DNA from 3 places in the uncultured Psychrobacillus sp. genome. Region 2 is predicted to be linked to each of the others. Evidence: riboswitches for the same ligand, from Rfam matches in the RefSeq annotation. Region 2 holds a riboswitch; each other region holds the start of a gene.

Region 1 (10,558 bases), on a different contig from region 2:
TACTAACATTTACTCCTAATAGAATATGAGTATTATTTTTATTTTTTTTTTAAAAGTAAAGGTCCTATTAAGATAGGCTTACAATCCGGATAGAATCCTTTTCCAAAAAAACGAATGAATCGAATTAGGATTCTTTCCACGGAGCATACGAATTAAAGTACCAAAGCACATATTTTGCAAGTTGTTCAACCCAATATTCCAGTGGGATATCAAGAAGAGATTAACGTAATTGTTAGGGAACCAATGGTAATGAATTTAATTCAGAAAGGTGAGACATACTTTGTTGGATACACGATAAAAAGAAATGGTTTAATTTTTCTCAGTGACATTGAAACTATTGAGGATCACAAATAAGCTTAGTTATTCAACTAACGTGTGCGTTAGTAAAAAACAATATCAAAGTAAAATGAGCCAGGAGAAAATATCCTAGCTCATTTTTTAAGTGTATTTTAAATCAACCTGTACCTTTAACATAGCCTTATTTTAAAAGGAACTTCATACTTACTATATTCTAAATGGCCAACGTCGGTATCTATAAGAAGAGCTATACACCTCTTTTATTTCCCCAGATGAGTGTATGTAACTGAGGCAGCACTTTAACGTTCTTTAATTCTTCATCCATCATCACTTGATCGATTAGCATTTCATATTTCTTTAATAAATGGCTAACTAAATGTATATTATCCTTTGAAGTAATATCATCATTTCCTAGCTGTAGATAAAAAGGAATAGTTGGGTATCGGAGATGAACGTCTTTAGCATAGGTATAATCCTCCTGATTGAATAGGACGACTTTAAGAGATATATGCTGGTTGTTTCTTCTATCTTTCAGTTTTTTCAACATACTAGTAAGCACAGAAAAATCTGTCGTCATACCAGAGCTAGGTGGCTTCGGAGAAATTGTCAGTTCATCTATTTCATACAACCAATCTTGCCATTTACTTCCCTGGGTTTCAACGCCAATCTTAATATTATTCTCTTTTAAAATGGCAACAAGAGCTCCCAGATGACGAAGAAGTGCCGGATTTCCTCCTGATATCGTGACGAATGAAAAACCGTTGCCTCCATGGCGTTTCAACTCAGACCAGATCTCTTCTGCTGTCATTTGTACGATAAGATGCTTGCCACTGCCATCCCATGTAAAGGATGAGTCGCACCAGGAACAGGAATAATCACATCCGGCAGTGCGTACAAACATAGTCTTCTGGCCAACTACCATTCCTTCACCTTGAATTGTAGGACCAAAAATCTCTATAACAGGTACTTTACTCAACCTCCATCCATTCCCTTCTCGCCTCAGCATAGCTTGTAGGAGTTTCATACAGCTTGATAAACTCCACACGTGTCCCATTAAACCGTTGTTCATCAAGTAAGGCTTCCGTCAACTTCTCATAAATCCAAACGACGATATTTTCTGCAGTGGTGTTCATCGGTGGTAGTGTTTCATTTATATAATGATGATCCAAATAAATTTCTATTTTCTGTTTCCAAATCTCCTTGATGTCTCCAAAATCAACCACAATGCCCCGTTCATCCGTATAGCCACTTAAACCTAGTACAGCGCGATACGTATGACCATGTAGATTTTTACATTTACCCTCATAGTTATGCAAATGATGAGCAGCATCAAAAGTAAATTCTTTGCTAACAAGAACACGTTTTGAATGGTATTTCAGCTGACTACTTTGAATATCTTCCTCGATTATTTGTAGCTTATCAACTATTCTAAAATTAGTCATGCGTTAAAATTCCTCCTTAAAAATGGTCCCGACATTTCTCCAGAGAGGCCTTAACAATCATTCTAATAAAACATATGCATTAAACATAAAAAAGCCACGTCCTATATGGACATGGCGAATTGTCATGTTTCCATAGTTTTTTATAGAGGGTATTAGCTATGAACCTCTCCCGTTTAATTCCGGGCATTCTTTTATAAGAATATATTATATAAAATGGTAAGAAATTTCAAATATACTTTTTTGTACCTTGTCAATAATACTGTTAAAGTTCTTCTGATACGTTAAACTCCATTACATTTCTTTTATTTTTTTCCGCTTTGAACATATATCTTATACCTTTTCCAGCTAATGCTTCCTCCTTATATCTTGGCAAAACATGAAAATGCGCATGATTTATATGCTGCCCTGCCACTTCTCCACAATTCCAGCCTAAATTATAGCCACTTGGCTCATAAAGCTCATCTAAATATTGCTTCACTTTCTGTAGAAGCTCATAAGTAGCATTCCATTCCTCTTTCGTTAAATCGAAAGCTGTCTCTCTATGTATTTTTGGCACAATAATACCAGCCCCCTCAAGCTGTACACCTTTCTCACGAGCCTCGTCAAGTTGTAAAAACATACAATACTCATTACTTAATATAACGTTTTGTGAGGGCACTAACTCTAAATGACACAGCAAACATTGCTCCATAATAGCAGAACTCCTTTCTTTTTATATTCTACCTGCAGCTATTACACTCATCCTGTACGCCAGTAGATGTTATTCTCGAACTTATGTCTCTCGCTACTTCTTTTGAATAAAAGAAATAATGTTAATATATATTGATGTCATTTCTTGAGGAGTTTTGTCTAAATCATTTTGCACCCATTGCTCGATTAACCCTAAAAATGCAGATGTGATAAACGATAAAAAATATTCCATTGGAACTTTTAATTTGGCATTAATGCTATCATTTCTCTCTAAATTAACACGTACTTTTTCTGAAAAGGCAGCTCTAAATCGAAGATGAAATCCTGCTCTGCCATGATTGCTTAAGAATATTTTTAATAAAGGCGAATGCATTTTAATAGAACTGAATAATGTGGCAGCTAGTTGTTCTTGTTCTTTTTCAAATGTATGTGTAGGTGAATAATTCGATTGTAATTCATCAATATGGTTCCCTAGATCTGCAAATAACTGCTGTTCTATTTGATCCAGTAAATCGAATTTATCCTTATAGTGCAAATAAAATGTCCCTCGGTTAACTTTTGCATGTTTCGTAATATCCCCTATTGTAATTATTTCAAACGACTTATTATCTAAAATCTGCATAAATGACTTCTGAATAAGTTGTTTCGTTTTACGATTCTTCTCTTCATAAATATTCATATAAATCACCTTTCCATCAAAACTCAACATCTTGTTCACTTTTGTTCATTGCTTTTACTTTCATAAAAATTATAAGATAAACGCATACTAAAGCACACTAATAAACAACATCTTGAAAATTAGAAAGGACGAAATCGATTGAGACTATTTAAAGAAAAATTAGCATGGGCTGCACCCATCGCTGTTATATTAATAATTGCGCTATTCTCCTTAAACTTATTTGCTCAAGGAGATCCACAAGTAAAAAATCTACCCGTTGCACTGATTACAAGTGATGAGGGCGAACACGTTGACGTTGTGAGGGCAGCAGCTGAACAAATGAGTAAAGGGATGGATGGCAAAGAGCCAACGATTGCTTTTACTAATGAAAAAGAAGCAGATATTGAAAAATTATTTGCGGATAAACAATATTATGCAGCTTTAGTTATTCCTGAAGGTTTTAATGAATCCGTACAAAATGCCATGGTAAACAACACACCAGCAACATTAAAAGTATATATTAACCAAGGCTTTAACATGACTGGCGCAAACTTTGCGAAAACTGCTTTAAATGGTTTAATTACTCAAATTAGTAACCAATATTCAACAAACTTTGTAGCACAAATAGGTGATCAACAAATCGATGTTAATCAAGCACCCGTGCTTGTAAACCCTATTGTGTCTGAAGAAAAAGTATTTAATGCGATCTCTACTGCTACAGCAAATGGCAGTGCACCAACATTACTGGCCGTACCTGCGTGGGTAGGTGCATTAATCGGTGGTTTCATTGTATTTTTAGCATCTTCAAACATACTTAAAAAGGAAATGCTCACACGTAAACAAACATTACGCCTGATAGGTGGACAGATTTTATTTGGTGTTATTATTGCCTTATTCTCGGGCTTTACCGTTGCAACACTGGCACTTTTGGCTGGTATTAATATGCCAAGCTACCTCTTAGTTGCTTTCTTTGTATCGTTTGCAGCGTTCTGTTTCTTCTTATTAGTATCCGCTATTACTGCATGGATCGGAAAGCCAGCCATTACATTATTCATGGTTGTCATGCTATTAGGTATGGGTGTTCTAATGACACCACAAGAAATGCTTCCAAGTTTCTTCGTCAACTTCATTCGTCCATGGGTACCGATTCGTTTTGCTTCTGAGGGTTTACGTGATATTTTCTACTTTGGAAGTGGGTTCTATACTGGCCAATCATTCAACATAATTTTAGGTATTGGTATTGTAGGTTTAGTTATTTTCCTACTCTCCATTTTTAAACCAGTAAAAGTACCAAAAACTAATACGAAATAAGAGAATTGGCTTCGACTCAATTAGATTAAACGTTATTAACATCTTTCATAACAAAAAAACCAACCCCATAAGGTTGGTTTTTTTATTGTCTTACCTTTTTTATCCGGATGTGATTAGGAGTTCATACGATTAAACATGTTACAATCAAGGTATGAAGAACAGTTGGAGTGAGTAGAGATGAGTAAACGAGAACAACAAAAGCAACAACGTCGTGAAAACATTATCAAGATTGCAACAGACTTATTTTTGGAACAAGGTATACAAACTATACAAATGCAAGATATCGCGACTGCTGCTGGCGTTGGAATAGCAACGTTATTCCGTTATTTCCCTAAAAAAGAGTATTTAGTGATAGCTGCTACAAATGCTATTACGGATAAAATGGCTACAGATGTAGGGGAGATTGTGGAGCAAACAATCCCTGCATATGAAAAAATAGAGCAGATTTTAGATTATTATATAAATGTAACGAAGGATCCACAGCTACGTTTAGCGAAGTTTTTTGAGTCATTTGATTTATATGAAAAAATAGCGGAGGAATCACCTGATCAATATGCAGAATACTTATCTGCACGCAGCAAATTGGCAGGTATTTTATTAACAGTAGGTGATCAGGGCAAGCAAGATGGTAGTTTAAGATCTGATGCCGATTTGCAAGTATTTATGATGACGATGGTTCAAAATTTTAGTATATTCGCTTATAAATCAAGGCTGACAAAGCATGATGCCTATCTTTCGTCGTTACTTACTGCAGAAAAACAATTATTAATGATGAAGGATGTTTTTTTACGTTACATCCGACCATAATAAGTAACGGACTTAGGAATTGACATTTTGACAGTTAAGTTGTTTACTAGTAAGTATAAAAGTGATAGTCAGCTATCACTTTATATGAAACTTAGGAGGCCATTTACATGAGTCGTTTATCAGGTAAAGTTGCAATTATTACAGGAGCTGCGCAAGGTATGGGTGCAGCACATGCAAAATTATTCGTTGAGCACGGTGCAAAAGTCATTTTAACAGATTTAAATGAGGAAAAAGGAAATGCATTTGCAGCTGAGTTAGGTGAGAATGCGCTTTTTGTAAAACAAAATGTAACATCTGAAGAGGATTGGGCTACCGTTATTGCAAAAGCAGAAGAAGCTTTTGGTCCAGTAAACATTTTAGTAAACAATGCCGGTATTACAATGGCTAAAAATATGCTGGATATTACAGTAGAAGAATACCGTCGTATCGTTGACATTAACCAAGTTTCCGTGTTCTTAGGTATGAAAACAGTAGCAGCTTCCATGATGAAAGCTGGTGGCGGTTCCATCGTCAACATTTCTTCTATGAACGGCTTAGTTGCTGGGGCTGTTGGTTACACTGATACTAAATTTGCCGTACGTGGTATGACAAAAGCAGCTGCAATTAACTTAGCTCCAATGGGCATTCGCGTAAACTCTGTACATCCAGGTGTAATCGCTACACCAATGGTTGTGCAAGAAGATACAAAAGCAGCGGTTGAAGAATTCGCTAAACACATTCCTTTAAAACGCGTTGCACAACCAGAGGAAGTATCAAACATGGTACTATTCTTAGCTTCTGATGAATCTAGCTATTCAACAGGTTCAGAATTCGTAATTGATGGCGGATTAACAGCACAGTAAGATTTTAAAAGGTCGATTTTCTATTAATGTAGAAAATCGACCTTTTTTTTATTTAATTTTCATTCCCAGTTCACCCTGCGATGAGATCAATGTCTTTATCTCGGTATTTAACTCTAGCGATTTTTTCACCCCTAGGTATTGTGAAAAAAACCTGAATTATGTCATTCTATCCAATTTACCAACTTACTCATTATTTTATGAAGAACTACTAAGTAACAGTAGCTTAACAAAATTAGGACGCTTTTGAGGTTTATTGCAAAATTCAATAACATTGGAAGGGATAACTTGACCTATTTGGTCTCTGCTATCCTTTTTACTTCTGCTCCTCCAATTAAAATCATTACATCTGTGTCTTTTAACCAACCTCAAACTAAAAAATAGCATATTGGTAAAAAAACGATTGGAGTTGGTGGCATGAGTAAGTTAAATCCAGATAAACTCACTGTTGAATATCGAGATGGTGTTTCAGCTACAGGACCCATCATTTCCAGAAGTCACACACTGACTCACTCTGATTTCACTGGAGAATTATTCTTAACAATTGGAACACAATTTGCATGGGATAAAATTAATACTGAAATGAGAGACGAAGTACTAGGCGTTTGGAAAACACAAGGAAATAGTTTAAATTACAACGTATATCTATATCTAGATAAAGAAAATCACGACTTAAGTGCAGCAACAAAGCGGAATGAAGTTTTTAGGCGCGAATTACCACTTGCATTAACAACCATTCGATATGGCGATAGGTTTTTATTTGACCTATACCCAAGTTTAGATTATGCCTTAATAATCGTTAACTTTATGTCCATTTATCCGTCATTATTTAAACAGGAGGTTTGGGGTACCTTTAGCAATTACTCCATAACACTATAAACAAATAACTTGAATACCTACCGACCTTAATATGGAAGCTTCATACAACTCGTTTACGTTTAAACCACCAAAACATGTTGGATCAATATTTTTGGTGGTTCTCTTATTAAATAAGTGCGATTTGTATAAATCGAATGTGGCCTCATTTTTATGTATTCTATACACAGAATACATAATTAGTAACGATATCACGGATTGCTATGCTATATTATATAAGTAATAAACAACTCTCGTTGACACCGAATAATGGTAACTTTAGATTAGGCAAATTAGCATTATTGGGTGCCAAACCCATTAGAGTTCTTCAGGAACAAAGAATTCTACCGCAGCATCTCCTTGTGAGATGCTGCTTTTTTGTTTCTTAATTTTGAATAGGGATTTCCCATTTCAAGAGGAATTTATATTCCTTTAATGACTGGTATACTAATACTGTTAAATTGTTACCATCTTACCAGCTAGAATATTGTGACAATATCGTTCCAGTTTGTTCTTTTAGAAATAATATACTTCTCCCTATCACAAATTCAGTCTAGATATTGAAAAAAATTCTTAAGTTTAGTGAACGGTCTATCCTTCAGGCATTAAGAGCACTGATAATTAAGTATCCAAGGGTATACAGCCTTTTAAGTATGCTCCACCTTTTGGATGATTTCCTACAACTAGGTCCCCGCCATGCTGTTTAATAATTCGCTGAGAAATAGTTAATCCTAATCCGGCTCCTCCCGTTGAGCGATTTCTTGATGCTTCCCCTCTATATAGCGGTTCAAAAACTCTTTGCAGATCCTCTGCAGAGAACCCCTCCCCTGTATCTTGTATCGTAAAGATCACACATGTTTCATCTCTATTGCAATTGATATAAATTTCACCATTTCTAGGTGTATGTCTGACCGCATTATCTATTAAGTTATTCAATGCTCGCTCTAATAAGTGTGAATCGCCCTTAATATTACAATCACTTGTCAAATTATTTACAATGATAGAGATATCCTTTTGCTCAGCCCGAGGGCTTAAGCTTTCAATCGATTTCTTGAGAACAAGTATCAGATCAACCCTATTTTCACCACGTACCATTTCTTGGTACTCTGTCTTCGCAAACGTGAAAAGCTCCTCTACAAGTCGGTCCAACTGCGCTGACTTCTCCTTACAAACTGCCAAATACTTTGCTCTCTTTTCAGGCGAATCAGCAATACCTTGCTCTAGGCCGTCTAAATAACCCCGTAAGGCAAATAACGGTGTCCGTAAATCATGCGCAACAGCAGCAATCACAAACCTCCGTTCATCTTCCAATTCAACTTGTTTATCAAAAGATTTTTTTAAACTATCGACCATAACATTAAACCCATCATGGGCTTCAGCAATTTCTGAAATCTTTGAAGAAGGGATTTGGATATCTAAATCTCCATCTGCAATTTGGCGAGCACAGAGGCTCATTTTCTCTAAAGGGAGGAGAATATATCTTCGCATTGTATAGGCCACAATCAAAAAGGCCAATAGTAGACCCGTAATTCCCGCAACTATTTGTGTAATTTTTGAATTGGTCGGAATTCCAAGATTGAATGACTTTGTTTCAAGAAAATGCCCACCTACATAAAATATCCACGGGAAAATAAGTATAATTAATAAACTAAGAATGGTAAATTTACGAATGCGAATAGTTTTCACTTTTTTCTCCTTTGAAGCGATAACCTATACCCCATACGTTAACTATAAATTGGGGATTATTCGGATCAGCTTCAATTTTCTCCCGAAGTCGGCTTAGATGGACACGAATAGTATGTTTATCACCAATCCCTTCCCAAAATTTTCCGAGTAATTGATCATATGAAAAAACATATTTTGGATGTTCCGCGAACAGTTGCAGCAAATCATACTCTTTCGGCGTCAGTGATATGGATTGCCCATCTATAAATACTTCTCTTGTGGACAGATCCAATAAGAGACGTCCATAATCTAAGACCTTTCTGAATTCTTGCTTAGAACTGGATCGCCTTAATACAGCCTTTACTCTTGCAACAATCTCTCCTGGCGAAGCAGTTTTGACTATATAATCGTCTCCTCCAAGTGCTAATCCACGAATTTTATCTACGTCATCACTCAGAGCACTTAAAAATAGAATTGGCACATTACTTTCCATACGGATCTGCCGACATAACTCAAAACCATTTTGACCCGGCATCATGATATCTAGGACGAGGCAATCAATTGTACTTTGTTTCAGGGCGACGAGTGCCCAATTAGTGTCATAAGCCGTTTTCACATAAAAGCCTTCATTTTCTAAGAAATCTCTCAATAGTTCAACAATGCTAATGTCATCGTCAACGACTAAAACCGTATATCTTTCCATTACGAAAATTCCACCTTTCCTCAGACGACTCCCATAGATACAAATTAACAAAATTAAAATATAGTTTTAGTTTATCACTTTTACATTAAAGAATAAGTTTTCCGATGGATTGTGATGATTTTGTGATTGTTTCATACCCTCTTTTGAGACATTCAAAGGTTATTCTTTCATTGTGGAGCTATCATCATCTATTTGAAATACTCCACACTTTAACTATATTAAGGGAGGATTTACAAATGGGTATTGAAGATCAAACTTTCTCATTCTTTCCATTCGGTGCTTTGTTTTGCCTTACACTATTCTGTATTGTAGCGGTTCGCATATACGCAATACGCTGTCGTTATATGCATTCCAAGCAAATTGACCGTCTTAAAGACCTTGTAATTGAGGGGGACCTAACTGAGTCGGAATATCAACGACTGAAAAATTTACTTACAAAGTAAAGACATTATCGAATAAAAATCATTTTAAATGGAGGTAATATTCTGTATATCCAAATTGTATTGTTTGATGGATTTGATTTATTAGACGTTATTGCACCTTATGAAGTGTTTACTGCTGCAGCGATGTACGCAAATGAAGACATCACCGTTCAACTCGTTTCTCCTGAAGGGGAACGAATGGTACCAAGCGGGGTAAATCACTTACCTATTCAAGCTAGCGGTAAACTTGATATAAACAGTAAAGGAATTATTCTTATTCCAGGAGCATTTGGTTCGGTTCACGAGGATGGACCAGATTCGAGCCCAGCTAAATTACAACAAGCAACGGAAACAGAGTTAAGTAATTTACTCATTGAAGCTATTAAGAAACCAGATCTATTGCTTTCAGCAGTTTGCGGTGGTTCTCTCATTTTAGCAATGGGTGGATTGTTAGAAGACCGGCATGCTGTTACCCACCACATGGGGATGGGGCTTTTAAGTGCTACAAATGCGATTCCGGTTAATGCTAGAATTGTAGATGATGGTAATATTGTTACTGGCGGTGGCGTTACTTCGGGACTCGATGTTGCCCTTTACCTAGTTGAGCGAGAATTAGGTCCCCGTATAGCACACGCAGTGGAGCAACTGTTAGAGTATGAACGCAGGGGTACGGTTTGGAGAGCAGAGGGAGATGTACCGAGAGAAAATCAACAAAAAAATATAATTAAACCGACAAGTAATGAGGCCTTAACTGAATAAATTTTATAACACGTAGCGTTAAGATGGAAATTCAACAAATCCTTAATTAAAATAACCACCTAAAACGCTGATAAATTAACGTTCTAGGTGGTTATTTTAAAAACCTCATC
Region 2 (10,558 bases):
TAGAGCCAGTGTTAAGCTTTGGCGAAGCAGTTCAGCACCCTCAAATACTGGCTAGAAATATGGTGACCACTGTGCCGAAAAGTGAAGGAGGAGAGCAACAGCAAATTGCTTTCCCTATAAAATTTTCAGCAAGTAGGCCAGAGTACCGCTTTGCAGGTGTTTCAACAGGTAAGCATACTCAGGAAATATTGAAGAGTTTAGGAATGGACTTGCCAGAGATTCAGTCCCTTGCCGAAAAGGGTGTTTTTGGAGAAATCAAAGCATAAGAATGAATCTACTCAAATAAAATAAAAGCAAAGAAAAGGAGCTGGTAATTATGTTCTCACCGTTAACGCCGTTAGATTGGAAACGAAGAGCAGTTAAGTATTATCCGGAAAAAGTAGCTGTAATTGATGGAGAAAAGGAATTTACATATAAGCAATTTTCACAGCGTGCTGACCAGCTATCCTATTCTTTATACAAGGCAGGTATTCGAAAAGGGGATCATGTAGCAGTTATGCTTCCTAACACTCATTATATGCTGGAGTGCTTTTATGGGATCTGTCAGCTGGGAGCAGTAATGGTACCATTAAATTACCGTCTTAATGCGGAGGATATTGAGTATATTATCAAGCATAGCGACTCTAAGATGTTGATAGTAGATGCAGAGTTTACAGGCCCGATTGAGAAGATAGCGGAAAATCTACCTTTTGACCAAATCGTAGTAGTGGCTGTTGCCGGACATAGTCATACATTGAAAGCAAAGGATTATGAGGACTTTATCACAGCAGGGACAGAGGTAATAGAATTCCCAGAGATAGATGAAAATCAGCTGCTTACCTTAAACTATACAAGTGGAACGACCTCTAAGCCAAAAGGGGTTATGCTGACACATCGAGGAAATTATTTGAACGCAGCAAACTTTATGTATCATTTAAATGTAAATCACGATGATGTGTATCTTCATACGTTACCTATGTTTCATGCAAATGGCTGGGGAGGAGTCTGGGCACTCACAGCAGTAGGGGCTACCCATATTTGTTTGCGAAAAGTAGATCCTCCGTTAATACTAGATTTATTTGAAAAGCATAAAATATCTTTATTATGCGGTGCTCCAACCGTTGTTAATATGCTTGTTAATGAACCGAAGGCAAAAGATGTGAAAATCACAACTAATCCGCGTATGGCTACTGCAGGGGCTCCGCCTGCCGCGGCGTTAATCGCAAAAGCGCAATCAATCCTTGGACTTAATATGATGCATGTATATGGTCTAACGGAAACATCTCCATTCATTCTATATTGCGAATGGAAAAAAGAATTTAATGATCTAACTGTAGATGAACAATCTACTATTAAGGCGAGACAAGGAATCGAGTTAGCGTTTAATGGAGAAACAAAGGTCGTTAATCAGGAGGATGGCAAGGAGGTTGAATGGAACGGTAAGGAGCTAGGAGAAATTATTACACGTGGCAACGTAGTAATGGAAGGATATTATAAGGACCCGGAAAAAACTGTCGAAGCGATTAAAGATGGTTGGTTTTATACAGGTGATTTAGCAGTTACCTATCCAGATGGATATATTGAGATACAAGATCGTATTAAGGATATGATCATTTCAGGAGGAGAGAATATTTCTTCTACTGAAATAGAAGGTGTGCTTTATAAGCATCCAGATATATTAGAAGTAGCTGTCATTGCGGTACCTGATGAAAAGTGGGGTGAGGTACCAAAGGCAGTTGTCGTACTTCAGCCGGAAAGTAGCATTACAGAACAAGAGCTAATTGATTATTGTCGCTCTAAAATGGCTCACTTTAAAGCTCCAAAAGCAGTTGATTTTGTAGAGGCACTTCCTAAAACCGCTACTGGTAAGCTACAAATATTCCGTCTACGAGAAATGTATTGGAACGGACCGAAGAAAATAAATTAAAAATAAGATCCCATCGCTTGATAGCTTTGGGGTCTTATTAAAAGATAGTCTAAGCTTACGAATAGTAAAAGTAACCCAGCAATTCATACAATCCAAGAAAGAGCAGAATCTTTACTTTTGGCTAATCTATTGCTAAGTTTTTGAAGAAAGGGATGTAGCCAGTGACTAAAAATGCTATAAAAGATTATCAATAATCGATAGGGTAGAATCATCATTGTATAGTTCAAGAATAGATACTTCACTCTGGGAGTGTTAGATGTAGGCGTATGAATTAATAGGGTTCATGTCGAGGGGATCCACATTTAAGGTTGGTTCGAATTCGCATATAATTTTGTATTAAACCTGCATGTCTACCGGACTCGGTATAACGATTCACTAAAGGGCGAAGTCTTTCGAGGAATTCACGATCGCAATCGCACTGACCTCTACCACTATCATAACAAAGGTCATGCATCCTACAGGCAGCATCTACTTCATTAACTGGAGCTCCCGGACCACTGCATCCAGGTCCGCACCAATTATAGCCTGGAAGACAAAAACCACGTTTGTTATTTCTTCTTTGTTGCAAACTAACACCCCCTTATCCTTCATGTTTATAGGGTATTCCTGTGTTGATTTACGAACAAATACAAGCACCTAGCTGTCCAATTTTTATTTTTTTAAATCACTAAAAAAAGCAGTCTAAAAAAAGGACTGCTAAGTGAATTAAAGTTTAAGATAAGTAGAGAAGTCTTTTGAATATGGAATATTGAATAATTGTATCGGCAGTTTCATTAGTAACGTTTTGAAACAGACTACTATTACCACCCTTTAAGCTAAAGAAAATACCATCATATAAGTCTTCTAAAGTCATCGAGTATAAAGAGTTTTTATTCCTTTTGTCAGTCAACATAAGCATTTCTCCGTGAAGCAGGAGGTTAGTTGCCCATTCGTCTTGATAGATTCCTAAAGGCTTGTTACTCCAGTTAGACTGGTCATCATCCTGATGTATGGACCATTTCTCATCCTCTAACAATGCGCTCATAATATTTTCAATAGTCTCTTCTGTAATTGAAATTGTTACTTGTAATTCTTTGATGTGTGTTTGTTGATTCATTTCTCCATCCCCTTACATTATTTTCCCATCCATTTAAATTTACTATGAATTCACAGAAAAAAGAATAATCCAAATAGTGGTAAACAATGTTCGGGATTTTATTTTTTATTTTTCAGATGAGTTGATATCTATATCCTTAGGACTTCTCATAGTTGTCTTCTATTAACCATTATCGGGAAGATACTACTAGGAAGCGAACAGGCTTGTCCGTTAAGTTATACCAGTAATGTAATAGATTTGCGTCAAACATCGTCGATTGCTGTTCCTTCAGTTCCATCTCTTTACCATCGACTACTACGGTTAAGGTTCCTTCTACTACAAATAGAAACTCATGACCGCTATGGGAAAAGGCATTTCCTTTGTTTTCTCCAGATTGAAGTGTAACGAGTATAGGTGTATAGGCAGCATCCTGGATGCCATTGGATAAATCTTTGTAATAAAACTGTTGTCTAATTTCAGCCAATTCATCATGAGAAGTTACATCCGGAAAGAAAACGGTCGGGTTGACTTTCAGTGCATCTGCTATTTTTTTGAGAGATTCTAACGTTACACTAGACTTTCCTCTTTCGACTTGTGAGAGGAAGCTAATTGATACATTAGTCATCTCTGCAAGTTCCTTTAGAGTGAGCTTACGTTCTTTTCTTAAATTTTTTAGAATAGATCCTATTAAATTTGAAGACAATATGTTTCTCTCCTTTTTCTTATCTATAGTTATCATACCTACTAATGAGGCATCCCTCAACGATTCCTATCAAATACCCGTTGACAGAAAATTAAAAACTATCTAAAATAAAGTTTAGGGAGAAATTAAAGTGGTACTTCAATTTTGAAAGGGGAGAGGGAAGATGGACCAAAAACAAATGAGGAAGGTCTGGATTGCTAGCTTAGTAGGGAGCTCGATTGAATGGTTTGATTACTTTTTATATGGTACAGTTGCCGCACTTGTTTTCAATCAAATATTCTTTGTGACAGAGGAGCCAACAGTAGGGTTACTGCTTTCATATGCATCCTTCGCATTAGCATTTTTTATCCGACCATTCGGTGGAATCATATTTAGTCATATCGGTGACAGGATTGGGAGAAAGAAAACATTAGTTATAACATTAAGTCTAATGGGGGTTGCTACTTTTGGTATGGGGCTACTGCCTACTTATCAAGCGATTGGAGTATGGGCTCCTATTCTATTAATTACGCTGCGCTTAATCCAAGGACTAGGTATCGGCGGAGAGTGGGGAGGAGCACTATTACTGGCAGTTGAATATGCACCAAAGGAAAAACGAGGTTTGTACGGAGCAATCCCACAAATGGGTGTAACAATTGGGATGGTAATGGGGACAGTTGCTTTATCTATTATGACTCTATTACCTGAAGGTTCTTTTATGACATGGGGCTGGCGTGTTCCATTTATCATGAGTGCCTTGCTTGTTATTTTTGGCTTATGGATTCGTAAAGGAATTGAAGAAACACCTTCCTTTAAAAGAGTACAAGAGTCAGGTGAGATTCCAAAGCTCCCTATCGCGGATACGTTAAAGTATCATTGGAAAGAAGTTATCATTGCAGTAGGGGCTAAGGTAGTTGAAACGGCACCTTTCTATATTTTTGGTACTTTTGTTGTTTCTTACGCTACTGCTGAGCTAGGATTCTCACGTACTGCTGTATTAAATACAGTGATGGTAGCAACAATAGTGACGACTATTCTTATACCTATAATGGGAAGTCTATCAGATAAAATCGGACGTAAAAAGGTTTACGTGGCTGGAACCGTTGGGATGATTTTGTTCGCCTTCCCTTACTTTTGGATGCTTCAGCAACAATCGCTTGCGTTACTTGTAATTGCAACCATTATTGGGCTGGGAATCATTTGGGCACCGATCACGGCCGTGCTAGGAACGATGTTTTCAGAGATTTTTGACGCTAAGGTTCGCTATACAGGAATCACGCTAGGCTACCAAATTGGAGCGGCCTTAGCAGGTGGAACAGCACCATTAATAGCTACGAGTCTAATGCTACAATTTGATGGATCCTATGTTCCAGTTGCATTCTATATTATCTTCACAGCGGTCATTTCTTTATTGGCAATCTGGGCTGTTAAAGATAGAAGCCAACAAAACCTGGATGAGGTGACTGCAGTTAAAAAAGATGAGTCATTAGCAAAGGCAGAAAAAGAACTTAGTAAAGTATAAAGATGTAAACATAAAGTTCGTCTTACGCTACTTAAGGCAAGACGAGCTTTTATTTTTAGGGAGGGTTTTAAATAATGCTAGTAGTTAATGAACAGGAGATTATGTGTACATATAAGATGAAAGATGCAATAGAGGATGTCAAAGGGATATTAAAAGCAAAGGCAGCAGGGAAATTAGCGAGTCCACATAGAACAGTAATTGAATTTCCAAAGCATGAAGCATCTGCATTGTATATGCCAAGTGCTGATTTAATAGGGGAGGTTACAGCTGTAAAGGTAGTGACCATTTTCCCGAACAATCCGTCACAAGGAAAGCCAACTACACAAGGCGTCGTTTTACTATCGGATGCAAAAAACGGAGAGCATTTGGCCATGTTAAATGCCTCCTATTTAACAAGGCTAAGAACTGGAGCACTTAGTGGTGTTGCTACAGATTATCTAGCAAAAAAGGATTCGAAGGTGTTGACCATAATCGGAACAGGAGCAATGGCATTTGAGCAGGTGCTTGCAGTGCTAGCTGTACGAGATATCGAACGAATTTTGCTAGTTAATAGAACTTCTTCAAAAGCAGAGCAATTTGGACAAAAACTAGTAGAGTTTGGGATTACTATTCCTTATGAGGTGTTTAAGGACGTTTCAGCCGCAGTGCGAGAGTCAGATATTATCTGCTGTGCAACGAGATCTAACGAGCCTGTTTTTAATGGGAAGGACTTAAAGGCGGGGACTCATATTAATGGAGTTGGCTCTTATTTACCCCACATGCTTGAAATGGATGTAGCGACGATAACCAAGTCTTCTAAAATTGTAGTAGACGATTTGGCTGGAGTTAAAGGTGAGGCAGGGGAACTCATGCATGCTTCTGAAATTGGCGAATGGTCCTTCGATAAAATCCATGGAGAAATTGGAGAACTTGTTACTGGAACAGTGGAAGGTCGACAGCATGAAGAGGAAATCACTTTATTCAAATCTGTCGGAGCAGCGTACTATGATTTAGCAGTTGCAAAGGGTGTTTTTGTAAAGGCAAGGGAACAGAGAATTGGTACAGAAATAGATGTATAAAAAAGGGGCCGAGTAGCAAACTAGCTGTTCGGCCTTTTTTAATTGTGTAGGAAACTATAAAAATTCTGAAATTGGTAGACATATGTACTTGCGCTTTTCCCCATTAGCCTGTCGGGGCAGGGATAGGCGCCTATGCTTTTCTGATTGACTTCTATTTTTTTACATGATAAAATTATCTCGAATTAAAGATATTTAAATTAGAGATAAAACAGGAGGTTTACCATATATGAATCATTTAAAGGGATTACACCATGTAACGGCAATTACGAGCAGTGCAGAAGAAAACTATCGATTTTTCACATACGTATTAGGAATGCGATTAGTAAAGAAAACGGTGAATCAAGACGATATTCAAACGTATCATTTGTTTTTTGCAGATGATGTTGGTGGAGCAGGGACAGACATGACATTTTTTGATTTTCCGGGAATTCCAAAAGGTACACATGGAACGGATGAAATATTCAAAACGTCCTTTCGCGTTCCGACGGATGATTCCCTCCATTACTGGGTTAAACGATTTGATCGCTTGAACGTTAAACACAGTGGTATACAGGAGCAGTTCGGAGTGAAGGTTCTCTCTTTTGTTGACTTTGACGACCAGCAATATCAATTAATTTCTGATGAGTATAATACAGGAGTGGAATCAGGAACACCTTGGCAAAAAGGGCCTATCCCTTTAGAGCAAGCCATTACTGGACTAGGACCGATCCACATTCGAATTGCACAGTTTGACTATATGAAAGAAGTTTTAGAAAAGGTATTACTGTTTAAAGAGATTGCCCAGGATGGAGATTTTCACTTGTTTGAGGTTGGAGAAGGTGGAAACGGAGCACAGGTGATTGTAGAAAAGAATGTTGTTCTTCCACCTGGTCGTCAAGGCTTTGGAACAGTGCATCATGCGGCATTCCGCGTAGAAGACAGAGCGGTTTTAGATGAGTGGACAGAGCGAATGGAAAACTTTGGATTCAATACATCGGGATTCGTAGATCGCTTTTTCTTCCAATCCCTATATGCGAGAGTGGCGAATGGAATATTATTTGAGTTTGCGACTGACGGTCCTGGATTCATGGGTGACGAGCCCTATGAAACTTTAGGAGAAAAGCTTTCCTTGCCACCATTTTTAGAGTCGAAACGTGCTCAAATCGAAGGCTTAGTGAGACCTATAGATACAGTAAGAAGCACGATTGAGTTTGTAAAGGAATAAAGTAAGAGCCCTCCATAATGGAGGGCTCTACTTTTTATATGAGTTCCTTAAATTTTAAGCGTTTATTTAAGGCAAGCATTAATGGAATACCTACTGCCATAACTACAAATTCACCTAAAGCGACTGTATACCAAGTTTCATAAAATAAAGAACCTGGAATATCAAAATAGAGGTGCAATTCGATGGCGATTATAAACATAGTAAATGTAAACAAAATGGTGTTTAAAATCATATGCCATAGCTGATCTTTTACAACTTTACCTATAAGTATACTAATAGATAGAGTGATTAGGGAATGTCCCACACCAAAGGTTAAATCGTAAAGTCCCAATGGGGAAAACAGGTTGGTAATAAATACTCCAATCACAATACCAAAGAAATACTTTTTGTTAAATACTATTAGGTGATTAAACATCTCGGATATCCGAAATTGAAAAGCACCGAATGCAAAGGGTGCCACTAGCATAGATACAGCCACATATAAAGCTGCAATGATCCCGCTCGTAGCCATCGTTTTTATGTTCATATTCATTTCTCCTTAGTTTTTTACCGTGGGAGGTTCTCGAACCACGTTAATTTATCGAACAATCCATAATAATAGGCTAATAGAGGTAGGATGTCAAGAAGTTCCAACATAAAGGTAATTTAAAGATTAGCATGGGAAATAAAAAAAACCATGAATAGGCTGGGACCACTCATGGTTTAAGTTGTCTTTTATAATGATTTGTCACGAAGGAAATTTTGAACTATATGCCTTTCTTCTTCATATGTTTTAAGTGTGTAGCCTTCCTCTTGGAGCCATTCAATAATAAGAGGGAGTGCCTTAGTAGTTTGGCTTCTATCATGAAGGAGTATAATAATGTCTTTGTCACCCGATTTGTACGCTTTCTCTGTTTCCAACTGAACGTTTTTAACAATTTCTTTATACTGCTTATCAGTGTATCTCCAGTCGTTAGAGTCCACATCCCAATCCCAAAGCTTATAGTTTTGTTTAATAAGTTTGTCCTGCATGGCTGTTGTTACATGTGGCTTGCTTCCGTAAGGTACACGAATCAGCCTTGGATTGTGCCCCGTCATCTGCTCGATCAGGCTAACCCCGCTATTAATTTCTTGTATAAAGGCTTCTGCGTTTTTGTAAACCTTAGTCTTGTCATGCGTCATACTATGAGTCCCAATATAATGCCCATTTTTTGCTACAGCTTTCACAATGGATTCATGTTCCTTCATATGCTTTCCTAAAAAAAAGAATGTGCCACTAACCTCGTATTGCTTAAGGGTTTGAAGGTTAATAGTTGTAAACTTATTTGGCCCATCATCAAAGGTTAAGTAAACGTTAGCTTTCTTTGGTGAGGGTGGGACGGGAGGACGGCTATCTTCTATTTTCTTATTTAATAATCTGTTAATATGTTTTTCTACAACTGTATGATCCACAGATGAATTGCTTTCAGTGGCGAGACTAACCGATGGAAATGGTAGAATAAAAACTAGTAATGTCAGACTGAAGGATAATAGAAGCTTTATCATATTGGAATCACCTATTTTCTTTCTACGAGTTTTATATGACTGCAATATTTAAATATATTCAACTCAAACACCATATAGAATAAAAAATGATTATTTTAAAAGGGGTCTTCACATGGAAATGCTGAAAACGTTCGACCATAGAGGAAATGTTACGGGAGTGGCTACTCGTGAGGAAATACATAGGTTAGGACTTTGGCATGAAACCTTTCATTGCTGGATTGTCTGTAGAGAAGAAGGAGTGGATTACATCTATCTCCAGCTAAGGAGTGATAAGAAAAAAGATTACCCAAGCTTATTGGATATTACGGCAGCTGGTCATCTGTTATCAATAGAATCAGTAGAAGACGGGGTAAGAGAGGTAGAAGAGGAACTAGGGATCGAAGTGGCTTTTAGGGAGCTGGAGTCCTTAGGGGTAATAGGCTACACGATTATCTCAGAGGAGTTAATCGATAAGGAGTTTGCTCATAACTTTGTTTATAAAGCTACTCCTACATGGGATGCATTTACATTACAAACAGAAGAGGTAGCTGGAATTGTTAGAACTGAGTTTTCGTCTTTTATGGGGCTATGGAAAGGTAACGTAGAATCTATTAAGATAGAAGGAATATTGATCAACGAGCAAGGAGTAAGGAGTAGTATAGAAAAAAATGTAGATAAGGACAACTTTGTGCCTCATCCATTAGATTATTTTGAAAAAGTTCTAGAGAGAATAGAGGAAAAGCTAAGGGTTACTGAATGAATTATAAAGGAGGACGGGACATAACTCTCCTCAAAATAAAAAATAGTTGTTTTCCGTTACGACGGACGCTTTCTGCAAGGCATGGACTTCAATCTCCTCGTCACTTTGCTCCTGCTTAGGCTTTTGCGCTAGCTTGTTCGACCTGGAGTCGAAACAATAGGAACGTAGAGAGTCTTACAAGAAAACAGCTGGCGTATAAAGCAGAAACAACGTGAAATCAATTTTTTCTGATTTCACGTTGTTTTAATTTATTTACTAGTATTGTCTATCCTTTTAGAATCTTAAAAACCAAATAGTTGCAGAATAATCCAGCTTGATGCGTAAAATACCATAAACTGAACACCAGCTCCGATACCTAAAATACGATTTAAAAGGCCGCCTACTGTAGCAACTGTAAGTGTCAACACTATCCCAACAAGCTGAGCTTCATGATAAGCTAATAAACATGCTAGCCCTATAAACATTGCAATAATTGCTTCTTGACTAACGTATTTTAAGACTAGGACTGATGCTTTACGAGCATAGTTCATCGAAAATGGATATGCAATTAAAGAAGCAACTGTAATTCCAATTAAACCAAAAATAAAGAAATCCCACGACGTTAAATAGGTGTGTAGATTATTTATTGGTTCTACTGTAAAAACGGGTGGAGCATTAAACAAAGGAGAAGCTGGTCCCAGAGCAACTGGGCTTAACGGAATTCCAAAGGCTATAAGTGGAATAATTGCTTCTGCAATATAAGTAGATTCTGTTACCCCATTCATAACCGTTAAGCTAGTAGTAGATTTTTTATAAGCCCCCTTTGTTCTAGACCCTACGATTTCTCCCATGAGAGAAGTCATCCCAAC
Region 3 (10,558 bases), on a different contig from region 2:
AATTTGAAACGTACGTGAGCCTGACTTGTCACAATTGTCCAGACGTTGTGCAAGCATTGAATATTATGTCTGTGTTAAATCCAAATATCTCTAACACAATGGTAGAGGGTGGCACGTTCCAAGACGAAATTAAAGAACGTGACATTATGGCCGTACCAACAGTTTATATGAACGGTGAGAACTTTGGTGGAGGGCGTATGGAGCTTGAGGATATTTTAAACAAGCTTGGAGAAGCGTCTGACGGCTCTGAATTTGGAGACGTTGAGCCGTTCGATGTATTAGTAGTTGGTGGCGGTCCGGCAGGTGCCTCAGCCGCAATCTATTCTGCTCGTAAAGGTATTCGCACAGGAATTGTAGCGGAGCGCTTTGGTGGCCAAGTAAATGACACATTGGCTATTGAGAACATTATTGGTACCAGAGCTACAGAAGGTCCACAATTTGTTTCAAGCCTAGAGGCACATGTAGCGGATTACAATGTAGATATTATGAAATCCCAACGAGTTACAAGTATTACTCGTAACGAGATGGTAGAAGTAACTTTAGAAAACGGTGCAGTATTGAAAGGAAAAACAGTTATTCTTTCAACAGGGGCACGCTACCGTCAATTAGGTGTACCGGGCGAGCAAGAATTTAAAAATAAAGGCGTAGCATATTGTCCGCATTGTGATGGTCCTATCTTCAAAGGGAAAGATGTGGCAGTAGTTGGCGGTGGAAACTCTGGAGTTGAAGCAGCAATTGACTTAGCGGGTATTGTTAATCATGTTTACCTATTACAACGGAATGCAGAGCTAAAGGCTGATACAGTATTACAAGAGCGTTTACATAGTCTATCTAATGTAACGGTTTTAACAAATGCCTTAACACAAGAAATTACAGGTACAGATAAAGTGAACGGGTTAACTTATTTGGATGTTGTGTCTGGAAAAGAAGAGCATATTGAGCTACAAGGGGTTTTCGTACAAATTGGTCTACTACCGAACACAGAATTTTTAAAAGGTATAATTGATTTAAATCAAAATAATGAAATCATTATTAATAAGCATGGTGCGACAAGCATGCCTGGCGTATTCGCAGCAGGTGACTGTACGGACACAGTATACAAGCAAATCATCATTTCAATGGGTTCAGGGGCAACCGCTGCACTTGGATCATTTGATTATTTGATACGTAACACGACGCCTCAACTAGTTAATGGTTAATATCTTACTAATCTAGTCCTAGTTATAAAGAATACAAAAGCAGTATCAAGATTATTTTAAACAATTTGACATTTATCTCCATGTATTATATTATTTTTTTAGATAAATACCTGAAATTTTTCAGGAGAGGTTCATAGCAGATACCCTCTATAAAAAACTATGGATACATGACGAACATGCCATGTCCATAACTGGACATGGCTTTTTTGTTTTAATCCTGTAAAGTTTTATAGAAAATGTTGCAGCCTCTCCTTGAAAAGATTTGGTATTACTTTTCAAGGGGGTTTTTTTATGTCTGGCCGAAAGTCAGCTGAAGGATTAGAAGATTTGACCTTATTAGGAAATCAAAAAGTGCAATATGCATTTAACTATGCGCCTGAAGTATTAGAATCAGTAGACAATCTCCATTCTAATCGAGATTATTTTGTGAAGTTTAATTGTCCAGAGTTTACGAGTCTATGTCCAATAACGCAACAACCTGATTTTGCCACTATGTATATTTCATACATCCCGGATAAAAAAATAGTGGAAAGTAAATCGCTGAAGCTATATTTATTTAGCTTTAGAAACCATGGTGATTTCCACGAGGACTGTGTGAACATTATTATGAATGATTTAATCAAACTGCTAGACCCTAGATATATTGAGGTTTGGGGGAAATTTACACCACGTGGTGGTATCTCTATTGATCCGTGGTGCAACTATGGACGACCAGGAACAAAATATGAGGAAATCGCGAGCTATCGTTTAATGAACCATGATCTTAATCCAGAAAATATTGATAATCGATAAATGGAATTGAATAGGAACTAGGAACTTCTTACTTCTAGACGATTACTTATAAATAAAATTAATTAAATAGATCCTTGTTAGCAAGGAAGAGGTTATTAGCGACCCTCTTAAAAAAACTAAGATGAAAACAGCACTTCTCTTAGTGTGCTGTTTTTCGTCGTGAAGGAGATTTATACATGAAACAAAGTAAAGCACTTATTGTATTCAGTGGAGGGCAAGATAGTACGACTTGTTTGTTCTGGGCGATTGAAAATTTTGCAGAAGTGGTGGCCGTGACCTTTGATTATGGTCAAAGGCATCGCCTGGAGATTGACTGTGCAAAAGAAATAGCAAAAGAGCTTGGCATCGAACATCATGTGCTCGATATGTCATTACTAAATCAGCTTGCAGCTAATGCATTGACACGCGAGGAGATCAAAATTGAAGAAGGGGATAAAAGTGAGCTACCTTCAACATTTGTTCCCGGAAGAAATCTGCTTTTTCTTTCATTTGCTGGTGTCTTAGCTAGTCAAGTAGGAGCAAAGCATATCGTGACAGGGGTTTGTGAAACAGACTTTAGTGGGTATCCCGATTGTCGCGACGTTTTTATCAAATCGATGAATGTGACATTAAATTTATCAATGGATAGTTCCTTTGTCATTCATACACCATTAATGTGGATCAACAAGGCACAAACATGGGAGCTAGCAGATTCTCTTGGTGTATTTGAGTATGTGAGAGAAAGAACTTTAACCTGTTATAACGGAATCATTGCAGATGGTTGTGGAGAGTGCCCAGCATGTAAATTACGTGAAAATGGGCTTGAGGAGTATTTAAATACGAAGCGAGAACTTGAGGAAAAGAATATATAAACGGTACTAACCTTTACAAAGTTAGTGATGTTTAAAGGAGAAGCATAATGAGAATATTATTTTATTTATTATCTATTGTTATTGCAAATGTGGTGACGGCTAGATTTGCACCGTTAGAGTTTGGCATGTTTATCGTTCCTATGGGAACGCTTTTTGTTGGAGCAACCTTCATTTTTCGAGATCTTGTGCAAAATAAATATGGTAGAGCTAAAACATATTTATTTATCTTCTTAGCATTACTCTTATCAGGGACTGCATCATTTGCACTTGGAGATACTTTAATGATTGTGGCAGCATCTGCTTTATCTTTTGTCATCGCCGAGACAGCAGATACAGAAATCTATACACGCTTAAAGTTACCAATGGCGTGGAGAGTTTTTTACAGTGGTATTGTTGGAGGTCTTCTTGATTCTGTTGTTTTTGTAATCGTTGGATTGAGTCCACTTGGAGCAGGATTTATACCGTGGGAAGCTGTACCAGCAGCAATTGTCGGCCAAGTAATTGTGAAGACAGTCATTCAAATGATAGGTGCCTTGATACTGAACCAAGGGCTTGCTCTTAAAGCAAGGCGTCTAAGGGAGGTATAAAAAAATAGGCTTAGCTACTAGGCTAGGCTGTATTTACGATAAAGAATGCATAAACACGATTTTATATAAAAAAGAGCCGATTTAAGAGATTATCTTAAATCGGTTCTTTTGAGAGAGAAGAAAAGTGAATAGTTTAGTGTTCATGTTTTTCCTCTTCTCTCTCTTTTTTTATTTCTTCTATTTGCTTCATCTGTTCATGATACTCGTTCTCCACATCTGAAGTAGCTGGGAGGAAGGATTCTGCGTTGAAGTCGATTCTCTTTCCGTATCGAATCATTTCATAAATAATCATGCCGTTGTTCGGTTTACCATTAATCGTAATCATAGGTACTATATCAAATAACAAATAATAGAAGGCATAGAAAACAAAGCGATCCCAAAATGTTTTATATTCTGCAGCCCATCCGTTGGCAATTAAGAAGTTAATGAGGAGGGCAATAATCAGGTTAACCAATATTGGTCCAGAATAAATGCTAACATAAGCAAACTTACTTTTACGCTTTAAGTCATCGTAGGAAAACCAGCTATACAAATGATAATATTTACGTATATCAATCATTCCAATTTTAAAGAGCCTGGGTCCAGAACCGATTGTAAGCCGTGGTTTTACTACTCCGAATAACCAGCTAACGATTAAATAACCGGATTCTCGCAGAAATACGACCACAGGCAAGATGATAAATGCAGAAATAATCAGTGACAAGAGGTCAGATAGTCCAAACATAAAAACATCACATCCTAAGCTCAACTCGTAAGTATATTAGATACCCAGAATAAAATATTTAAATCCTCCAAACACTAATTGGGAAATATTACATGATGGTTTTTGACTTGGAAGTCTAGGAGTTTCTTCGAGATAACTATTTTGAATAACCTATTCCAATAAGAAAACGCAAACCTTTGATATTTAAAGGCTTGCGCTTTTATTTTGTCTATTTAAACAAATTAATTGTAGTAATAATAATTGGCATACCGAAAACATCGATCAAAAAAGCACCAACGATTGGTACTACTAAGAACGCCTTACGGGATGGCCCAAATTTTGAAACTACTGCTGACATATTGGCCATGGCGTTAGGTGTTGCTCCAAGTCCATGACCAAGGAAACCTGATACCATAATGGCTGCATCATAATTTTTTCCTAGCAAACGGAAAAGGACGATTACTGCAAATAATACGATGAAGATCACTTGCGCTAATATGATGACAAACAATGGAAGGGCTAAGTCTGCTACTTCCCAGAGCTTGATGCTCATCAGTGCCATAGATAGGAAAATACCAAGAGAGATATCTCCTATTAGGTTAATCTCTTTCATATTGATTAGATTAGGATTAAAGCGATCTAAAATGTTACGAACAATTACAGCTACAAACATCGCCCCTACGTAGCCCGGTAACACAAAACCAGTCATAGTAGAGAACCATTCACCGACATATGTACCAACAGCCATACAGAAGGTAATTAAGAAGACCTGTACCATAAATGATTTCTCGGTAATTTCATGCTGTGCTTTTTCTACATATTCTTCTGTTTCTTCAGAAGATGGCTTTAAGTTGAACTTGCGTATTAAATATTGAACGACTGGACCACCGACAAGGGCACCAGCGATTAGACCACAAGTAGCGGCAGCCATACCAATGGAGATAGCAGATGGAATTCCAAGACCTTCAATGGTTTCCCCATAGGCAGCTGCAGCCCCATGTCCACCCTCCATGGAAACAGCTCCAGCCATTACACCGATCAGCGGATGAATATCCATTACCTTTGCCAACGAAACGCCAATTACGTTTTGCATGAAAGCTAGAAATCCACAAGCTAACCAATATATAACGAGTAGTTTTCCTCCTAATTTTACAAGCTTGAAGCTTGCCCCAAGTCCGATGGTTGTAAAAAAGGTAATCATGAAAATGGATTGAAGTGATGTATCTAACGTTATGTCAAGAATATCAAAACTTTTTAATACGGTTGCTAAAATGGCGAAAATTAAGCCTCCAACTACTGGTGCCGGGATGCAAAAGCGGTTCAACCATCCAATTCTTTTAACTAAAAATGTACCGATTAAAAATAATGCCACTGCTAGACTGAGCGTTGTAATTTGATTTAATACCATACGTATCCCCCTTGTTTATTCGAAACTATTCATAATTACTTCATTGATATAGTAAGCTCCCAATTTTGCCGTCCGGTTATCTACATCAAGTAAAGGGTTGACCTCACAAATACTAAAGCTGACTGTTTTTTTATGAGAAGCCATTTGGCGTAGAATGTCTCGGACCTTTACAGCTGATAAGCCAAATGGTGACGGTGCACTGACTCCAGGCGCCTCCGCAGCATTTAAAACATCCATACAAAGTGTGACGAGCAACACATCATGTGTATCCATAAAATTATGTAAGTCTATAGTAAACGAAGGGAAGTCCAACTGTTCATCTGTAAAATAACTCACATTATACTGATCTGCTATATCAAATAAGGCAGTGGTATTGCCATATTGTTGAATACCGCAAACGAAATAATCTGCATTTGGATCCTCATCTAAAATTTGCTTAAACATCGTACCTGAGGAAGGCTGTTTATCGTATGAGCGCATGTCAAAGTGTGCATCTATATTAATTAATCCAATGGAAGCATCTGGACCAAATGCTTTTCGCACACCTAAATACTGTCCGTACAATGTTTCATGCCCACCGCCTAGTACGATCGCCTTTCCATTTGATAAGATGTTGGAAACCTTATCTCCTAGCTCACTTTGAGCTTGCTCTAATTCATTGCCTTCGCAAATGACATCCCCATAATCTATTAAAGCGTTTTCATAATTTGGATGACGCCAAGGTAATGTTGCTAACTGTTTACGTAAAGCGAGAGGTGCATTCTTTGCTCCAATGCGTCCGTTGTTACGTTGTACTCCTTCATCACATGCAAAGCCAATTATTCCAATGTTCCCTTGAGTATCTGTAGATGCCAACTGCACTACTTGATGATAACGGTAGTAAGTGTGGTCTGACTCATGATCCACGCGACCTTGCCATATTTTTAACTCTGTAGGTTTATGCATATTTCCACCCTCATTTATCTAAAAAATCATATTGTTAGTATAATTTTAAACATTTATAATAACCAATATTAATTTTTTATATTATAATAGTTTAAAACTATAAATGGGGGCGAAGAATTGGATTTACGAAAGATGTATTACTTCAATGCCACTGTGAAATATCGCAGCTTTTCCAGGGCAGCTAAAGCCTTGCATATTTCTCAGCCTTCATTAAGTAATGCCATTAAGGCACTTGAGCAAGAAATGGATACTCCGTTAATAGAAAGAACAACAAAGCAGTTTCAATTAACAGAAATGGGTCAGCAGTTTTGGGAACGGTCAAAAGGCTTAGTTGCTCAGTTCGAGGTCATGCAAACAGAGTTAAAGGAGCTGGCAAAAGGAGAACAGTTAGAAATCAGATTAGGAGTAATTGAATCAGCAAATTATTGGTTGTCACAAGTCATTACTGATTATCAAAAGTTATATCCATCCAATCAGCTTACTCTGATTGACACGCTTTATAATCAAACAGTAAGACAAGCATTGCTAGGCTTACATGTACATGGAGTCATTACAAACCAGCACATTGTGGATGAAGAAATACAAAGTGAATTATTGTATAACGAACCCTATGTTGTACTTATAAAAAAAGATCATCCTTTTGCCCAAAAAGAACAACTTACACTGAAGGATTTTACTCAGGAACCACTTATAATAGGGATGCCTGAGTTTGAAACAAGTGCACAAATATTAAAGGCATTTGAACAGGAAAATGTGACACCACATATATCCTATAAAATAGAGAGATTTGAAATGATAAAAGTATTAGTAGAGGAAGGTTTAGGAATTGCGATTCTACCCCAAAATTATGTTACGCAGCATCTATCTGACTCGCTACTAACACGCCCTGTTCATAGTGCATATTTAAATCGGAACGTGTATTTAAGCACCATGAAGGGACGTACATTTTCCAGGAGTATTTTAGTGCTCTTTGAACTCATAAAGAAGAGGCACTGACGGTTGATAATTACTTTATTTATCAATTGGATGGAGGAGGGAATAAACATGGAGAGGAGACAGTTTGGGTTTTTTTAGTCCCATTAATCTAAATTAATTCACAATTTCTACACACTTTAAAAAAATCATTAATTATATTATAATAGAATAGATATTCTGAACTTATAAACAAATTTAAAGCAATAGTCACGGTTATATAGAGTCAGAAGCAGGTTAACTAACTCTTTGTTTTGGTAGCGTTAACAAGGCTTCTGCAAATATAAAGTATAGGGATGGTAAAAGTGAGCAACACAGAAACTAAAACAGATGTTATCTTAATTGGTGCCGGTATTATGAGCGCGACTTTAGGAACGCTTTTAAAGGAATTAGTACCGGAGTGGGATATAAAAGTATTTGAGAAGCTCGAAAGTGCAGGAGAAGAGAGCTCAAATGAATGGAATAATGCGGGAACAGGACATGCAGCTCTTTGTGAGCTCAACTACACTTCTGTAAGACCAGATGGTTCTATTGATATCACAAAAGCAATCAATGTAAATGAACAGTTTCAGGTTTCTATGCAATTTTGGTCTCATCTCGTAAAAAGTAATTTAATCGAGAATCCTCAGGACTTTATTATGCCTTTACCTCATATGAGTATGGTTCAAGGAACAGAAAACGTGGAGTTCTTGAAGAAGCGCTTTGAAGCGATGACCCAGAATCCATTATTTGAAGGAATGGAATTCTCTGATGATCCAGCCCAGTTAAAAGAATGGATTCCATTAATCATGGAAAACCGTACCGCTAATGAAGCGATCGCTGCAACTAAAATTGACACTGGTACAGATGTTAACTTTGGGGCATTGACTCGTATGTTGTTCGATCACTTAAAGACTAAAAATGTTAAGGTCAATTATAAGTCTAGTGTAGAGAATTTAAACCGTACGCCAGATGGCAAATGGGAAGTAAAAGTGAAGAACCTCGCGGAAGGCAAAATCGAGAACCATACAGCGAAATTCGTCTTTGTTGGTGGTGGAGGCGGAAGTCTACATCTCCTACAAAAATCGGGTATTCCTGAAGGAAAACATATCGGTGGCTTCCCAGTAAGCGGTATATTCATGGTTTGTAATAATCCTGAAATAGTTGCGAAGCATCATGCTAAGGTATATGGTAAAGCTGCTGTTGGAGCTCCACCAATGTCTGTACCTCATTTGGATACTCGCTTTATTGACAATAAAAAATCACTACTATTTGGACCTTTCGCTGGTTTCTCACCGAAGTTCCTAAAAACTGGATCGATGATGGATTTAGTAACTTCTGTTAAGCCACATAATCTCTTTACAATGCTAGCTGCAGGTGCCAAAGAGATGTCTCTAACAAAATATTTGGTCCAACAGGTAATGCTGTCTAAAGAACAACGCTTGGAAGAGCTACGAATCTTTATCCCAGATGCTAAAGCAGAGGATTGGGACTTAGTTGTAGCAGGCCAACGCGTACAAGTGATTAAGGACACAGAAGCTGGAGGAAAAGGAACTCTTCAATTTGGTACAGAAGTTATCACTGCAGAGGACGGTTCCATCGCGGCCTTATTAGGTGCTTCTCCAGGTGCCTCTACTGCAGTACCAGTTATGTTGGACGTTCTTAAACGATGCTTCCCAGATCATATAACGGAGTGGGAGCCAAAGATCAAAGAGATGATTCCATCTTACGGTATGTCTCTTATGAACAACCCAGAGCTACTTAAGGATGTACATGCAGAAACAGCAGAAACACTTCGACTAAAAATAGACCAAAAGGTAGCAGAGAACATGGAACCTTTGGAAGACGTTAGTGAAGTTATAGACGATATTGTATAAGCGATATTTTATAAATCATCAAGAACCTACCATCTTCAATAGATGGTAGGTTTCTTTCTTTATTTATAGTCACTCGACATCTAAATGAGAGATAGACTTTAATCTTTTATTTTCTTTACTACAAAGTTATCATCTAACAATACCCAGTTTTGAGGGAAGGAATAACCTAACACCCAATAACTAATACCTCGCAAACGATATTGTTTGACTAAATTAAATTTAGCCTGAGCACTTCGAGCATCCTCAAACCAAACCTCATGTTTTTGTCCCTGCTCATCTGTGTAATTAAAAAAAGGTGATTGAGCCACTGTATCAAACTGTATTCTTGCTCCGTATTGGGTAGCCAATGTAATTGCATCCTGCGGGCTAAAGGTCTCTGCAATTTGCCCAGCTTCATGAGGAATTCTCCAGTCTCTTGCATATATTTGAAAGCCTAAAAATAGTTTGTCTGCAGGAATAACAGTTAAAGCATATTCTACTACCTTTTTCATTTGATTGACGGGGGAAATCGCTTGAGGAGATGCACCGCGCCAACCCCATTCATACGTCATTAGGATCACAAAGTCTGCAATTCTTCCATGTGCTTCATAATCATGTGCTTCATATAGCAAGCCGGATTGAGTCTCGCTAACTTTAGGAGCAACTGCAGTAGAAACAAAGTACCCTTTAGGATGAAGTGTATCGACTGTTAGCTGGAGAAAGGAGGTATAAGCATCTCTGTCTTCTGGTAATACGTTTTCCAAGTCAATATTCAATCCTCTATAACCCTTATCCTCCATAATCTGAATAACGTTTGTCATCAATTTCTTTAATATATCTGGATTAGAGAAAATGACATGCATGAGATTAGTTCCAGCCTCAGTAGATGAAAAATTGGTGATCACCATCATTGGTACAATATTGTCGGTAACAGCTGCTTCTATTAACAGTTCGTCCTGTAAGGGCTCTAAATCACCACTTTCTGTAAGCTTGTAAGCAAAGGGACTAATATAGGTGAGTAGAGATTGAAGACTGTTTACCGTCTGGACGGCATCCTCTTCTTTCTGATAGGTATAGGCGTTCACTTCGACTAATGGCTTGACTCTAGGAATGATTAGTTGTGTTCCTGGATATAGGAGGCCAGGCGTTTGTATTTTATTTTGATTAATAAGTGCTTGAATAGTTGTTCCATAAAGGCTAGCAATTTGTCGTAGTGTTTCACCAGGCTGCACAACATGAATGATAGGAGGAATAAAAATTCGCTCA

Evidence for each region. Region 2 has a riboswitch for preQ1 ahead of Q0371_RS16335 (QueT transporter family protein). Riboswitches for the same ligand answer to the same signal wherever they lie in the genome.
Region 1: another riboswitch for preQ1. It lies ahead of queD (6-carboxytetrahydropterin synthase QueD); the one in region 2 lies ahead of Q0371_RS16335 (QueT transporter family protein).
Region 3: another riboswitch for preQ1. It lies ahead of queF (preQ(1) synthase); the one in region 2 lies ahead of Q0371_RS16335 (QueT transporter family protein).

Annotation. Positions count from the first base shown of each region.
Region 1 covers NZ_CALIED010000019.1:43,309-53,866, reverse strand. The annotation lists gene queE (7-carboxy-7-deazaguanine synthase QueE) at 545-1,273, opposite strand; gene queD (6-carboxytetrahydropterin synthase QueD) at 1,266-1,739, opposite strand; PreQ1 riboswitch class I at 1,866-1,912, opposite strand; gene Q0371_RS04320 (HIT domain-containing protein) at 2,002-2,430, opposite strand; gene Q0371_RS04315 (TetR/AcrR family transcriptional regulator) at 2,524-3,108, opposite strand; gene Q0371_RS04310 (ABC transporter permease) at 3,247-4,398, shown strand; gene Q0371_RS04305 (TetR/AcrR family transcriptional regulator) at 4,576-5,205, shown strand; gene Q0371_RS04300 (glucose 1-dehydrogenase) at 5,313-6,047, shown strand; gene Q0371_RS04295 (staygreen family protein) at 6,462-6,923, shown strand; gene Q0371_RS04290 (HAMP domain-containing sensor histidine kinase) at 7,521-8,585, opposite strand; gene Q0371_RS04285 (response regulator transcription factor) at 8,563-9,267, opposite strand; gene Q0371_RS04280 (hypothetical protein) at 9,504-9,710, shown strand; partial or broken gene Q0371_RS04275 (DJ-1/PfpI family protein) at 9,750-10,370, shown strand; gene rlmH (23S rRNA (pseudouridine(1915)-N(3))-methyltransferase RlmH) at 10,558-10,558, opposite strand, start outside.
Region 2 covers NZ_CALIED010000077.1:17,320-27,877, reverse strand. The annotation lists gene Q0371_RS16375 (CaiB/BaiF CoA-transferase family protein) at 1-266, shown strand, start outside; gene Q0371_RS16370 (long-chain-fatty-acid--CoA ligase) at 317-1,906, shown strand; gene Q0371_RS16365 (phospholipase) at 2,178-2,474, opposite strand; gene Q0371_RS16360 (hypothetical protein) at 2,619-3,002, opposite strand; gene Q0371_RS16355 (XRE family transcriptional regulator) at 3,172-3,684, opposite strand; gene Q0371_RS16350 (MFS transporter) at 3,848-5,185, shown strand; gene Q0371_RS16345 (ornithine cyclodeaminase family protein) at 5,260-6,243, shown strand; gene Q0371_RS16340 (ring-cleaving dioxygenase) at 6,470-7,447, shown strand; gene Q0371_RS16335 (QueT transporter family protein) at 7,482-7,973, opposite strand; PreQ1 riboswitch class I at 7,980-8,024, opposite strand; gene Q0371_RS16330 (polysaccharide deacetylase family protein) at 8,162-8,971, opposite strand; gene Q0371_RS16325 (NUDIX domain-containing protein) at 9,084-9,710, shown strand; gene Q0371_RS16320 (tripartite tricarboxylate transporter permease) at 9,992-10,558, opposite strand, start outside.
Region 3 covers NZ_CALIED010000019.1:55,160-65,717, forward strand. The annotation lists gene ahpF (alkyl hydroperoxide reductase subunit F) at 1-1,199, shown strand, start outside; PreQ1 riboswitch class I at 1,320-1,366, shown strand; gene queF (preQ(1) synthase) at 1,491-1,991, shown strand; gene queC (7-cyano-7-deazaguanine synthase QueC) at 2,168-2,842, shown strand; gene Q0371_RS04355 (VUT family protein) at 2,890-3,429, shown strand; gene Q0371_RS04360 (hypothetical protein) at 3,563-4,153, opposite strand; gene gltS (sodium/glutamate symporter) at 4,362-5,546, opposite strand; gene hutG (formimidoylglutamase) at 5,556-6,485, opposite strand; gene Q0371_RS04375 (LysR family transcriptional regulator) at 6,603-7,481, shown strand; gene Q0371_RS04380 (malate:quinone oxidoreductase) at 7,754-9,313, shown strand; gene Q0371_RS04385 (LysM peptidoglycan-binding domain-containing protein) at 9,412-10,558, opposite strand, start outside.